Regions from separate parts of the Alteromonas sp. W12 genome, predicted to be linked through region 3. Evidence: predicted binding sites of a transcription regulator. Region 3 holds the regulator's gene; each other region holds the start of a gene.
The links. The regulator MetJ, encoded in region 3, represses methionine synthesis genes. The targets are predictions, from matches to a motif close to TAGACGTCTAGACGTCTA.
Positions count from the first base shown of each region.

Region 1: thrA (bifunctional aspartate kinase/homoserine dehydrogenase I) is a predicted target of MetJ. The motif match lies at 1,734-1,751, and genes of this name have one in related genera.
Region 2: msrA (peptide-methionine (S)-S-oxide reductase MsrA) is a predicted target of MetJ. The motif match lies at 1,658-1,675, and genes of this name have one in related genera.
Region 4: metA (homoserine O-acetyltransferase MetA) is a predicted target of MetJ. The motif match lies at 1,529-1,546, and genes of this name have one in related genera.

Region 1 is NZ_LQXH01000007.1:340,588-344,219, reverse strand. Features, by position in the region: gene thrA (bifunctional aspartate kinase/homoserine dehydrogenase I) at 1-1,559, opposite strand, end outside; gene AWH61_RS09090 (LysR substrate-binding domain-containing protein) at 1,853-2,731, opposite strand; gene AWH61_RS09085 (S-(hydroxymethyl)glutathione dehydrogenase/class III alcohol dehydrogenase) at 2,921-3,632, shown strand, end outside.
Region 2 is NZ_LQXH01000013.1:34,617-38,248, forward strand. Features, by position in the region: gene AWH61_RS18720 (sodium-dependent transporter) at 1-106, opposite strand, end outside; gene AWH61_RS18725 (SDR family NAD(P)-dependent oxidoreductase) at 418-1,143, opposite strand; gene AWH61_RS18730 (thiol-disulfide oxidoreductase DCC family protein) at 1,133-1,528, opposite strand; gene msrA (peptide-methionine (S)-S-oxide reductase MsrA) at 1,753-2,298, shown strand; gene AWH61_RS18740 (hypothetical protein) at 2,400-3,521, opposite strand.
Region 3 is NZ_LQXH01000012.1:140,447-144,078, reverse strand. Features, by position in the region: gene metF (methylenetetrahydrofolate reductase) at 153-1,040, opposite strand; gene metJ (met regulon transcriptional regulator MetJ) at 1,202-1,534, shown strand; gene AWH61_RS18270 (malic enzyme-like NAD(P)-binding protein) at 1,698-2,933, opposite strand; gene AWH61_RS18265 (hypothetical protein) at 3,614-3,632, shown strand, end outside.
Region 4 is NZ_LQXH01000001.1:637,335-640,966, forward strand. Features, by position in the region: gene AWH61_RS02590 (chemotaxis protein CheW) at 1-496, shown strand, start outside; gene AWH61_RS02595 (chemotaxis protein CheW) at 514-1,005, shown strand; gene AWH61_RS02600 (DUF2802 domain-containing protein) at 1,065-1,499, shown strand; gene metA (homoserine O-acetyltransferase MetA) at 1,611-2,549, shown strand; gene AWH61_RS02610 (homocysteine S-methyltransferase family protein) at 2,553-3,620, shown strand; gene metH (methionine synthase) at 3,630-3,632, shown strand, end outside.

The sequences.
Region 1 (3,632 bases), on a different contig from region 3:
CCGCTTAAATCAATCCCTTGACTGTTTAACAGCAGTTTCCGGCTATTTGCAATGCCATAAACTCTCAGCTGTACATTGCGTTTTAGCAAAGCCGGCTGTTGTTTTTCAATTTGACCTAGCAGTTCGGTTCCCACATTGCCACACCCTACTAGGAATACGTCGATGGTATGGCGGTCAGAGAAAAAATTCTGGTGAATGACTTTTACTGCTTTCTTAGCACGCTTACTTTCAATTACCGTTGAAATAGAGCGCTCTGAAGAGCCTTGAGCAATGGCTACGTTGTTTACGCGCGCTTGGGCAAGCGAGTTAAAGAAACGCGCAGCCAACCCTTTGGTTTGACGCATACCGTCACCAACCAAAGTAACAATGGCTAGGTCATGACGCACTTCAATAGGATCTAGCAATTGATTTTGAAGCTCTAGCGCGAACGCATCTTCAAGAAGCGTTAACGCTCGGCTGGCGTCTTTGCTTTGGATACAGAAACTGATTGAGTATTCTGAAGAAGACTGGGTAATAAGGCTTATTGAAATATTGGCGTTCGACATCACCTCAAACACACGACTTGCCATACCAACCATGCCTTTAAGGCCAGGGCCTGCAACGTTAAACATGGTGACGTTATCAAGCTGTGAAATACCTTTAACTGACGTCCACACCTCGCTTTTTTCATTGCTGATTAGCGTACCTGGCGCAGCTGGGTTTAGTGTGTTTCTGATCAAACAAGGGATGTGGTGTTGGGCAATAGGACCGATAGTTTTCGGATGAAGTACCTTGGCACCGAAATAAGACAGCTCCATCGCTTCTTGATAGGTAAGCTTGTCTAACAGCACTGCCCCTTCAACTTGGTTCGGGTCAGCGTTATAAACACCATCTACGTCTGTCCAAATTTCACAGCAATTTGCGTCTATACACGCCGCTAAAATGGCCGCTGAATAGTCTGAGCCGTTACGCCCAAGCGTGACTTTCTCGCCCGCTTCGTTAGCAGCAACAAACCCCGGCATGACCAGAAATTCACTGCCGTCAGTAGGCACATCTGAAAAGCGCGCTTTACTAAGCGACACATCGGCAATGCTGTCTAGGTAATCGCCTTCGGCCAGCACATACTTAACCGGGTCAATAACGCGATTAGCGATACCTTTGGCAGATAGCATAGCGCTAAAAAGCGTCACCGAGATGTACTCACCAATACTTAGAATACCGGCAGCGACATTATCAGGTGCAACACCAAGCAGCTTAATACCTTCAAGGTGCTGTTTTAATACGGAAAGGTGACTATTAATGAATTCTACCACGCTTGCATGTGCAAACCCGTCGAGTTCTTCGTTTAGGTTGTTGGCGATGCCGGTAACCGTGTCGTTCAACTTATTGAATAACGGCTGGAAATCTTCACCCGCGGCTGCTTGTTCACATAGTAGTGAAAGCGCGTTCGTTACCCCCTTTGGGGCAGAGAGTACAACCGCAGCACCGTCGGTTTGGTGGGTCGCCGTGCTAATCTCCATAACGCGCATGTATCGCGGTGCATCGGCTAGAGAAGAACCCCCAAACTTTAAGACTTTCATATGCTGCTCCTTAAGGTTACGCATGCTAAAACGTGTGTAAAAAAAAGCCCGCTCTGTGTTAGGCGGGCTTTCGTTGTCTTTTGCTTACTTGCACTAGTCAGCGACCGCCCTTTTTAAGGTGGTAATTAACATAATGGTGGTGCGAGTAAGTAGAATCTTTTTCATACAAGCAATTTGCCGTATAGACGTCTATATGTCAACCGCAGTTTTCACTACACTGTATTGCAAAAAGTGAAATACTCTACACGGAATATTGCTTATTAAGGCACACAAGGCTTACTTTGTTTGTTTTCCTAGCGATCATCCATGATATTTTGGGCAAGGAAATCAACCAGTAAACGAATCTTTGGCGCAACATTTCTATTGGAAGGAAATACTGCCCAAATAGCTTCTTGCTTATCTTTATATTTTGGTAATACCTCTATCAACTCGCCGCGTGCCAATGCCTCACGCACATAAAACCCAGGTAGCTGGGTAAGCCCCAATCCTGCCAAAGCAGCGCTACAGAGTGCGTTGCCACTGTTGTATCGCACACGTCCTTGCACTGGCAACGTTTGCACTTCTTTATTTACAACGAATCTCCAGTTGGGTTGGGAGCCTACCAACAAAGTATGTTCCTTAAGCTCTTGTAGAGATTTTGGCATCGAGTGTTGAGAAAAATAGTCTTTGCTACCGCATACAAACAAATGACGTGTAGCCAGCTTTTTAGCAACAAGTGTCGAGTCTTCTAATTTGCCAATACGAATAGCGAGATCGAGACCAAGCTCCACAATATCGAGTTTTTCATTGGAGAACGTACACTGCACACTAATGCCAGCGTACTTTTGCATAAAGGTATTGAGCAAAGGCGCGATAAAGGCTTCGCCAAACGCTACGGGAGCGGTAAGTTTAATTAGCCCTTGCGGCGATGCTTGCAGTACGCTTACAGCTAGCTGGGCATCTTCGAGCGCCTTTAATGCAGGCATTGCCTGCTGAAAATACTGCGTGCCCGCTTCAGTAAGCGATACGCTGCGCGTAGTGCGCTGTAATAATTTAACGCCTAGCTGCTTTTCAAGTGATGCGACTTTACGGCTTATCTGCGCCACTGACGTGTCGAGCTTGTTCGCAGCTCCGGTAAAATTGCCAACGTCAGCTACGGCACAAAACTCAGCTATGCCTTCTAGATATTTCATTATCGCCACTCGTTAGTTTAGCGTTGTTCAACAAAGCGCTGGTTTATTTAAGTACATTCTATTTGGCTAAATCAATTATTACAATTATGAAAAAGTGATTTACTAAAACTGTATTTATCATTAGTAATCCGTCTCCTATACTTTGGTCTATAAAACATCATCAAATATTTATGATTAAGGAGTCATTACATGGCGTCATTCAAAGATTCGTTGCAAGAAGGTCAAACCCACATTAAGTCAAAAGCTGCGGTGGCTTGGGGCCCGGGAGAGCCGTTAAAGATGGAAGAAGTTGACGTAGAGCTTCCTAAGAAAGGCGAGGTACTTGTACGCATCGTTGCAACTGGCGTATGCCACACTGATGCATTTACGCTGTCCGGTGATGATCCTGAAGGCGTATTCCCTTCAATTCTAGGCCACGAAGGTGGTGGTATTGTTGAAATGGTGGGTGAAGGTGTGACTAGTGTAGAAGTTGGTGATCACGTTATTCCTCTTTACACCGCAGAATGTGGCGAATGTAAGTTCTGTAAGTCAGGCAAAACTAACCTTTGCCAAGCGGTGCGCGAAACACAAGGTAAAGGCTTGATGCCAGACGGCACAAGCCGCTTCTCTAAAGATGGTGAGCCAATTTATCATTACATGGGCTGCTCAACGTTTTCTGAGTACACGGTTTTACCAGAAATATCGCTAGCAAAAGTAAACAAAACGGCCCCGTTAGAAGAAGTATGCTTACTTGGCTGTGGTGTGACAACCGGTATGGGCGCCGTGCTTAAAACGGCGAAAGTACAAGAAGGCGACACGGTTGCTATCTTTGGGTTAGGTGGTATCGGTCTATCTGCCATTATTGGTGCACGCATGGCAGGCGCCGGCCGCATTATTGGTATTGATATTAATGAAAGTAAGT
Region 2 (3,632 bases), on a different contig from region 3:
CTGCACCGACAGGAAACCCTACCAAATTACCTATGCCTACCGCAGAACCTGCAGCAGCCAAAATAAAACCTATGCGCGATCCGAACTGTTCTCTGGCCCCGCTCATATCCCTTCCTCTTGTTGAGTTATTGTTATAGCAGTTCGCCGTATCACGCCTTGTGATGCACAAACACGTCGTGAGCTCACAATTTATGCTGGTTGTCGGTACTTACTATTCGTAAGAATCAAGCCGAGCGAACTGGTATTATTTATTATCAGGATGGCGTTTGTTGTTATGACTCACGTGTGGCGTCAACGCGTTGTATTGCTACCTCTATGGGCTTATCAATACGCTGCACCATTCCCAAAAATAGCATGGTAACAGCAGTGAAATAAAAAGTCTTGATGTTGGACTTGCTGAAATGATGTTAGACCGTATCACCAAGTTACCACTTCGCCATTCCAGTCGATAAAATGACAAGCTTGGTCTCGATTAAGCGCCGAAAGGTGGTGAATGAGCTGTTTAGCGGTAAACTCAGGCGTGAACAGTTTCTTGGCGGCGACATTCTTTTGAAAAGGCTTAGAAAGCCCCGTATCAACCGTCCCAGGGTGATAACAAACAAGCATCACGTCTTTCAATCTGCGCTTGTATTCTACCGACGCCGTTTTAACCAACATGTTGAGCGCCGCTTTCGACGCGCGGTAGCCGTACCACCCGCCAAGTCCATTATCTGAAATACTCCCTACTCTCGCGCTTAAGCAAACAAGGGTTGAGCCTTCTTTACTCATAATATTCACCAAATGCTTGAGCCACATTGCGGGAATAATGCTGTTAGTCGAAAAATAAGCCGCTAAGGCCTGCTCGCTGACATCTTCCAAACGTTTCTCAGGATGAATGCCATCGCTTTCGCGGTGTAGAAATCCTGTTGTGATAACTACCGTAGTTAACACAACCTGCTGTTCAGCCAGCTGTTCAACAAATTCGCTAATGTGCCTATCGTCCTGTTCGGCCAGCTGATGATAGGTAACTTCCCCAGAATGATTGGTGTCAGATAAAGGGGCGCGACTAACCGCAAACACCCTAGCACCATCACTGCTATATTGCTCAATAAGCGCAGACGCAATACCGCCCGACGCGCCCACTATAAGGACGTTATTTTTCACTGGCTTCTCCTGGTATGCAGCGATCGCACTGGCGTTTTTTACCTGTTAACAGGTATGAAATGGTGTATCTATGCTTTGCGAATACATTGTAGAAAGCATCGGCTACATGACGAATAACAGGCCAGCGAAGCGGTGCATATAGCCAACCCATGCCCACGGCTTTCCATGCTTCATGAGTGACATCAAGGCCAGTTATCAACGTCCCGTCTTCACGAAGTCCGTGAATTCTTGCATTGAGTGCATGCCAATCCATGGTTGGATAACGGTTCGAAAAATCGGGGGCCTGAATATCTACCAATGTTAATTTGTTGTGCTTGTCTCTTTTTCTTAAATGACGCATTTCAGCGATACACAACGGACAATACCCGTCATAGAAAATAATCACGACTGAATACCTCTGCCAAATTTTGAACACGTTTATACGCATTCTTACCAGTTGCAAACTGCTTGAAAGAAAGCAGCTAGCCTCACATGTTAAAACCTTTCACTCAGCTCGCACATTATTCTTATTTAATATTCGTTTATACGATAAAAAAACACGCTTGGATGACTTGTGTTGTGACCTACCCGCACCCACACTACAGACAAAGATTAAGAGAGGTTTTTACTATGGCAAATTTACAAGTCGCCACGTTGGCAGGCGGATGCTTTTGGTGTATCGAATCAGCGTTTAATAGCGTTGAAGGCGTGGAAAAAGCAATTTCTGGCTATGCTGGAGGCGAAAAGGCCGATCCAACCTATGAAGAGGTATGCAAAGGAAATACTGGCCATGCTGAAGTGGTACAAGTGACGTTTGATGCCGACAGCATTAGCTACCGAGAGATACTAGAAATTTTCTTTGCGCTGCATAACCCTACACAGCTTAACAGACAGGGCAATGATGTAGGCACACAGTATCGCAGCGCGGTTTTCTATCACGACGATACACAAAAAGCTGAAGCAGAAAAAATTATCGCAGAAATCACAGAAGAAGAGATTTGGCCCGATCCCGTAGTGACTGAAATAGTAGCAGTAAATAACTACTACGACGCCGAAGACTACCACCAAGATTACTTCAAAAATAATCCACAAAACCAATATTGCTCTATGGTGGTGGCGCCTAAACTTGCGAAGTTCAAAAAAACCTTCGCTTCTCGACTTCGCAGCGACGCATAAATAAAACAGCGATATTAAGCGCGCTATCAATAGCGTTAGCCAACAATAAAAAGGGTTGCTTAAAAGCAACCCTTTTGTTTTTCAATCTATTCGTTTTCTTATTATTCAAACCAAACGCTGTTAATTTCTAGTGGAAATAATAAAGGCGCTAAGTCTTCATAACGCTTCTTATGCGCTTCACACGTCGCGTTTTTAAGGTAGTTTTTCTCCCAAGGATCGTTAATGATCCACAAGGTATTTTCAATGGTCACTAATCCTTCCATCGACGAATTATCCATTGTGTACTGTTCGCAACTCTGGTCTCCGGCAACGTCGAAAGTAATAGGGATACGCTTTGTTGGCTTACTGCCACTCACATCAATTACCCACAGTTCATTGTCGTTTCTTGCTGCGCCAAACAAATAGGATGCGCCCGTTGAATGAGTATATAACGCCAGTCCATTGATAGGGTGATTACCCGAAGTAAACGAAGGAAGTTGAAGGTTAGGCTCGCTCACTGTGGCAAAATCATTCGACGAGAAAAAGTCTTCATCAACAGCCAATGTAAAAATTCTTGGCTGTCCTGCTTTATCTTTCTCTAGCGCCAGATATAACGTGCCGTCTTCAGCCATCGTCAACCCTTCAATGCCGTCGTTAGGAAAATTACCTACTTCAAAATCGTTGGGAAACTGAAGAGGTCGCACATCCGACATTTCAACCGAGCCATTATCTTTTCGTGTCAATTTTACCAACAAGGTAGGGTAATCTGTTGACCCTGTTTCCTCGTATTTGGATTCACAGCGAGGGCTTAATGCGCCGGTACGGGTAGCATCTTCGGTAACCGTATAAATTACGTTAGTATCTCTGGGGTCTACGGCTAGCGCTTCTAAATCAGGCTGCTCACTCAAATAGCTATAAAAACAGCTTCGGCGCACGGTGTTGGAAAATGAAAAGCGTTCGCTCGATGCGCTCAGCGTTGCGGAATCTGGTGAAATGCTATGAAGTTTCAACTGTTGAGTGGTATCAGCGCTAGCATCTGCGATAGTGACAAGTTGACCGTCTAGCACCACTAACCCTGAGGTTTGAGGATCAAACATAACGTTGCCTTTTTCATCAAGGATCCATTTACCCACAGTGACTTCTGTTAAGTCTTGAGGTTCAGGAGTAATAACAACGTCTTTCGGCTCGCTACAGGCGCTTATCAGTAAAGTGGTTAGCACAGCACTGGTTAAATATTTTAGCATAGTGTGAAGTCCTCTCTCCGTTTATTAAGACGAGAGCAAAAGGTAAAACTGAAAAAATTGTAAGGGAGTATATCGAGCATACCGTTTATTCACAAAAAAGAGTAAGGTTAT
Region 3 (3,632 bases):
GATAGTTCATTACATGTTATATCAGATGGTAACTGCGGGCGGCCTTGGTGGCAAAGTTTAATGCAGGCTTTATACAATAAAGGCGCATTGACTGCGCCTTTTGTGGAGTACTTCGTTAAAAAACGTAAGCACGGTCCTGATTGTCGTATGTATTAAGCGCCTGAACGCACGCCGAGCATGTGGCAGATGGCGTAGCTTAATTCACTACGGTTCAAAGTATAGAAATGGAAGTGTTTTACCCCTTCTTTAGCGAGTACTTTAACTTGGTCCATAGCAATGTTAGCGCCTATAAGATTACGGGTAGCTTGGTCGTCGGCATCAAGGCCGTCGAACATTTTGTGTAACCATCCCGGCACATGAACATTTGTGAACCCCGCAAATTTCACCAGTGTTTGGTAGTTGGTTACCGGCAAAATACCCGGAACGATATCTAAGTCGACACCCGCTGCGGCTGCACGGTCTCTAAATCGAAGGTACACACTCGTATCGAAAAAGAACTGGGTTATCGCTTCTGTGGCACCTGCTTCTGCTTTGCGCTTAAGGTTTAGTAAATCAAACTGTGCATTTGGTGCTTCAGGGTGCTTCTCTGGATAGGCAGCAACAGAAATATCAAAATCGGCAACGTCTTTTAGCAAGGCAACAAGATCAGAGGCATACATCTCTGTCTTTTCTACTCCTGGCGGTAAATCGCCACGAAGCGCAACAATACGGCGAATACCTGAGTCCCAGTAGTCTTTTGCAATTTGCTTAAGCTCATCACGGCTAGCATCAACACCGGTCAAGTGAGGGACCGCCGCGACACCGGTTTGCTGCTGAATGCGTTTTACAACGTCGTGGGTTCTGTCACGCTCACCGCTATTCGCGCCGTAGGTTACCGACATGTAGCTTGGCTTTAGAGGGGCGAGACGTTCAACTGACTTCCACAGGGTCTGTTCCATGGCTTCCGTTTTAGGCGGAAAGAATTCAAAAGATACATCAATATCACGCAGTTCCGACAGGGACTGGTTTAATGCATCGATACCTTGTGCGTAAGAAACCATGGCTTTTTCTCTCAAAAATGTATTCTTATAGACGTTTAGACGTCTAAATTAAAGAATATATGTCTAGACGTCAAGAGGTTTACACTGCTCAATTGACCTTTTCGTGAACTTGTTTAGAATTTCTCTTCATAACATAAAAAAGAGTAGACCGAGTTAGTACAATGGCAGAATGGAACGGTAAATATATTCACCCCTACGCAGAGCATGGCAAGAAGAGCGAACAGGTAAAGAAAGTCACTGTCTCTATACCTATTAATGTGCTTAAGGCGCTTACTGATGAGCGTACTCGCCGCCAAATCAATAATCTGCGTCACGCCACTAATTCAGAACTGTTGTGCGAAGCATTTTTGCATGCGTTTACCGGTCAACCATTGCCTAACGATGATGACCTGCGCAAAGACAATCCTAATCGCGTACCGGCTGAAGCAAGACGCATTATGGAAGAAATGGGCATTGATCCAAGCTTCGAAAACGATGTGTCGGAAGACGACTGATATTTGGTATTAAAGAGAAACGGCGCTTTGTTGTAAGTTATTGCTAATTGATAACCTACAACACGGCGCCGTTTTTTATGTACTTGTATTCTCTAAGTGCACTTTTTAGCAAATAAAGGTTGGGCACTAGCCCCTCCATTTTTTTGCTTTATGCGCCAGAATTTTATTCTTCTGGGCTTTCAGGCACGCGTGCAACGCCAGATTCAATCGCAGCCTTAGATACGGCGGTAGCAATACGCTCGCATAAACGCGGGTCCATAGGTTTAGGAATAATGTACTCCTTACCAAATGTCAGACTAGTACTCTTACTGGCAGCTAGTACTTCTTCTGGTACAGGCTCTTTCGTGATAGCACGAAGGGCTTCTACTGCCGCTACTTTCATTTCATCGTTAATGGCCGTTGCACGAACATCTAGTGCTCCACGGAAAATAAACGGGAAACACAGTACGTTGTTAACTTGGTTAGGGTAGTCCGAGCGTCCGGTAGCCATAATAAGATCTTTACGTACTTCGTGAGCAAGTTCAGGCTTTATCTCAGGGTCTGGGTTTGAACATGCAAATACAATTGGGTTTTCAGCCATCAAGGCCAGTGTTTCTGGTGGTAAAACATCCGGTCCTGACACACCAACAAAAATATCCGCGCCTTCCATTACATCTTCAAGCGTACGCTTGTCAGTATTGTTAGCAAATAGCTTTTTGTGCTCAGTTAAGTCTTCGCGACGAGTATGAATAACGCCTTTTCTGTCTAGCATATAAATACGCTCACGCTGGGCACCACACTTAATAAGCAGTTCCATACAAGCGACCGCTGCTGCACCGGCACCCATACACACAATTTTAGCGCTCTCTATGCTTTTACCCTGAATTTCCAGAGCATTAAGCATGCCCGCTGCAGTTACAATAGCGGTACCGTGCTGATCATCATGAAATACCGGAATTTTACAGCGCTTAATTAGCTCTTGTTCAATCTCAAAGCATTCAGGCGCTTTAATGTCTTCTAAGTTAATGCCGCCAAATGTGTCAGCGATATTCGCTACTGTATTAATGAACTCTTCGGTTGTACGATGCTTCACTTCAATGTCAATGGCATCCAGGCCAGCAAAGCGTTTAAACAGAAGGGCTTTTCCTTCCATAACAGGTTTCGATGCCAGTGGTCCTAGGTTACCCAATCCTAAAATCGCAGTTCCGTTACTGATAACGGCAACCAGGTTTCCTTTACCCGTGTACTTATAGGCGTTATCTGCATCTTCGGCAATTTCTCTGACCGGCTCGGCAACGCCTGGGCTGTAGGCAAGAGCAAGGTCATCGACGCTGTCGGCTGGTTTAGATAACTCTACGCGGATTTTTCCAGGTGTGGGTTTGGCGTGATAGTCGAGTGCGCGTTGTCTAAAATCTGACATGTAAAAAGGTATCCTTAGATGTAGGGTTCATCGGTGTTTTCGTTCACGCTCTGTAGCTATTTTATTGTCGTTATAGTTATAGGTAGATAAACGTAAGCGCGTTACAACCAAGTAATGACAAAAGTGATTATAAATAGTTGTTAGCACTAGGGCTTGTTGATCTTTGTTTTACAGCAATCATCAATACGCCCTAAGGTGGCATGTGGAAAAAGCAGACTAGGCGTTAACCTTTACTGATTTTGTTCACATACCTTAATGGATACAAGCCTCAAGTTTATGTACCCAAAAGCGCCACAAGTCTTGAAAGTAATGCATTATTCACAGAATTAATGCTCACTATCAAGGTGCCGATCGCAACTCTAACACAGCCAGTCACTGTGTACATATCTGATCAGAATTCTCACATACCAATGTAGGTTAGGCATACTAATTAGACCAGTAAAATGGGTCTATAATTGCCATTCATGCTATTTATTTTGACTTGTCATAACATTCTGTAGGTCTATTGTGTGGAGGATGAAAACAAAGCTATCAAAGGGATCTACGTTCTCATAAATGCATTGGACAGAAACCCAAATCAGGAAAATAGAACGCAGGGAGACACCTCGTTAATTCTCCATCCAATATTTCTGATAAAATCCTGTGAAAGCCCACTCAAAATTCGCGCTGAAGGCGAGGATATGACAGAAAGAAAACTAA
Region 4 (3,632 bases), on a different contig from region 3:
AAACCGCGCTGAAAAAACAAAAGTTCCACTAAAGGATACTCTCGGTTTTCGCTTTCAGGCGCTATTCTTTGAGGTTGCAGGGTTAACACTTGCGGTGCCTTTGACGTCGCTAGGTGGGATCCACCAAATTGAGAAGATTGGCCCTTTATTTGGAAAACCTGATTGGTTTATGGGTGTAATGTTGCACAGAGAGTCTAAACTAAGTGTTGTTGACTCTGCAAAATGGGTAATGCCAGAAAAATATGACGAAAACCTCGCACAATCGCTTAACTACCGATATCTTATAATGTTAGGGGAAAGTGCGTGGGGTCTGGCTAGTGAAAAGCTAGTCAATACGGTCAATTTGACTACCGATGATGTTAAATGGCGCGAGTCCACAGGTAAGCGTCCCTGGTTAGCAGGGATGGTTAAAGAAAAAATGTGCGCGTTAATTGACGTTGAAGAATTAATATCTATGCTTAACAAAGGCTTAGGCAGTAACGACCAGACGCCATAGTATTGGGAGCCAGGTTCATGAGCGACGAAAGAATAAATAATAACGCCACCGACAGCAACGACGAAGTCCTTCAATGGGTAACGTATCGCTTAGGTGAAGAAACTTACGGTATCAACGTGATGCAAGTTCAAGAGGTCTTGCGTTATACCGAAATAGCCCCTGTACCCGGTGCACCTGACTATGTACTTGGTATTATCAATCTGCGTGGTAACGTAGTAACGGTTATCGATACACGTGCTCGTTTCGGATTACCGCCAACAGAAATTACTGACAATACCCGTATCGTTATTATTGAGTCTGACGAGCAGGTGGTTGGTATTCTTGTGGATAGTGTCGCTGAGGTGGTTTACTTGAAATCTTCAGAGATTGACAGTGCCCCTAACGTAGGTACTGAAGAGAGTGCTAAGTTTATCCAAGGTGTAAGTAACCGCGACGGCGAACTGCTTATTCTTGTAGATCTTAATAAATTGTTAAGCGACGAAGAGTGGGATGAGCTTAGCAACATCTAAATAAATGAATAGGCGGTATTGAATATAATACTGCCTACATTTCCCCAAGGGTTATGTCCATGGATTGGCAGCTTGCTGCACCTACCTTATTAGAACTCATACTGTGTATTCTTGTAGTTATACTCATCGCCGCGATGGGTGTGCTGTATTCACACGTTAAGCAGTTGCGTTCTGCATTAAGCGAAAGCGAACATGCTAACGCAGAGGCTATTGCCCGCACTGAAGCCCTTGCTAAAAATGCAAATAATCAACAAACTGAGGCGCAAGCACGCACCTTGGTGATCACTCGACACCTTCAAGAGTTAGACGAAAAGCAAACTGATATTGAAAACCAGCTTCGAGAACTCAAGCTTCAAGATCCTTCCCTACGCCTATATCAGCGTGCGGCGGACTTAGTCAAGCAAGGCGCTAGCATTGATGAAATTATTGAAGCCTGCGACATTCCTCGTGCCGAAGCTGAGATGTTGGTAATGGTGCATAAACAAAATAATTAGTATTTTTGAGCACCAGAGAAAAAAACGTTTAGACGTCTAGACGTAAAGATGTTGACATATCGCCAGTTATAGACACAATACAGATATTGTAATTTATCACTGGAGCCCTCTATGCCAATTCGTATTCCTGAGCAATTACCCGCGCAGAATGTACTACTAGGTGAAAATATTTTTACCATGGACATGGACAGGGCTGCCAATCAGGATATTCGTCCTCTTGAAGTCGGTATTCTTAATTTAATGCCGAACAAGATAGAAACCGAGGTACAGTTACTTCGCCTGTTATCGAACACGCCACTGCAAATAAACGTGGATTTAATTCGAATTGATAATCAAGCGCCGAAGAATACCCCGCAATCGCACATGGATGCTTTCTATCACGACTTTTCAGCGGTAGCGAATAAGAAATACGATGGCCTCATTGTCACCGGTGCGCCTCTCGCGCTTATCGATTACGAGGAAGTAAAGTACTGGGAAACCATGACCACCATATTGGAGTGGGCGCAGCGTCACGTGAACTCAACCCTTTACTTATGTTGGGCTGCTCACGCCGCCATGTATCACTTTTACGGCATTACACGAGAGCTTAGAGACGAAAAGTTTTCAGGTGTCTTTAAACATAAAGTGAATGACCCGAACAATGAGCTATTAAGAGGCTTTGATCCTTCTTTTTACGCACCACATTCCCGTTATGGGCATATTAACACCTCGTTGTATAACAGCGTCGATGGACTTAGTGTTGTTGCAGAGTCTGACGATGTAGGCGCTTATATTGTGGCGTCAGAAGATAAGCGCATGGTATTTGTAACGGGTCACCCGGAATACGATCCAGATACACTTAAAGACGAGTATTTTCGAGATATTGCCGCGGGACAAACGCCAGTAATTCCAAAAAACTATTTTGAAGGGGATGATCCAGCCAAGTCTCCTATTGTACAGTGGCGCTCACACGGCAGCCTATTGTTTACAAACTGGCTGAATTATTATGTCTATCAGACCACGCCTTACGATTTAAGTCAGCTTGCTGAAAAGTCACAGCCAAAGAGGTAGCACGTGAGCCAAAGACCAAATTCTAGCGCGCAAGCAACGCTTACAGAAGCCGCTAAAAAGCGCATCCTTATATTAGACGGCGCCATGGGCACCATGATCCAGCGCCATAAGTTAGAAGAAGAAGATTATCGCGGAACACAGTTTGCCAACTGGCACTGCGATGTTAAGGGTAACAACGATTTGTTGGTTCTTACTCAGCCCGATATCATCTATCAAATTCACTGTGATTACTTTGAAGCTGGTGCGGACATTATTGAAACGAATACGTTTAATGCTACGACTATCGCTATGGCAGATTACGATATGCAGGCTCAATCCCGTGATATTAATTTAGCTGCAGCTAAATTGGCACGTAAAGCTGCCGATGAGTTCACAGCAAAGACACCCGACAAACCCCGTTTCGTGGCAGGTGTACTTGGCCCAACAAATCGCACTGCTTCAATTTCGCCTGACGTTAACGACCCAGGCAAACGCAATGTTACTTTTGACGAACTCGTGGAAGCGTATAGCGAGTCTACCGAAGCGCTAATTGAAGGCGGTGCAGATTTAATCATGCTGGAAACCATCTTCGATACACTTAATGCGAAAGCGGCAGCCTATGCGGTAGAGTCGGTTTTTGAAAAGCTGGGTATATCGCTACCCGTTATGGTGTCTGGCACGATTACCGATGCCTCAGGGCGCACGCTGTCTGGTCAAACCGCGGAAGCGTTTTATTATTCCATGCGACACATCAGTCCATTCTCATTCGGCTTAAACTGTGCTCTTGGACCAGACTTACTGCGCCAATACGTGGATGAAGTGGCTTCTGTTAGTGAGTGCTTAATTTCAGCGCACCCTAACGCTGGTTTACCCAACGAGTTTGGTGAATACGACATGGAAGGCCCTGAAATGGCCGAGCACATCAAAGAATGGGCGCAGTCTGGGCTAGTGAATATTGTAGGTGGCTGCTGCGGCAGTACGCCGGAACACATTCGCGATATTGCTAACGCGGTCAATGGAATTGCGCCAAGAAAAGTGCCACAGTTTGAACCCAAAATGCGTTTGTCAGGCCTAGAGCCGTTTGTACACTAGGAGGGCATTATG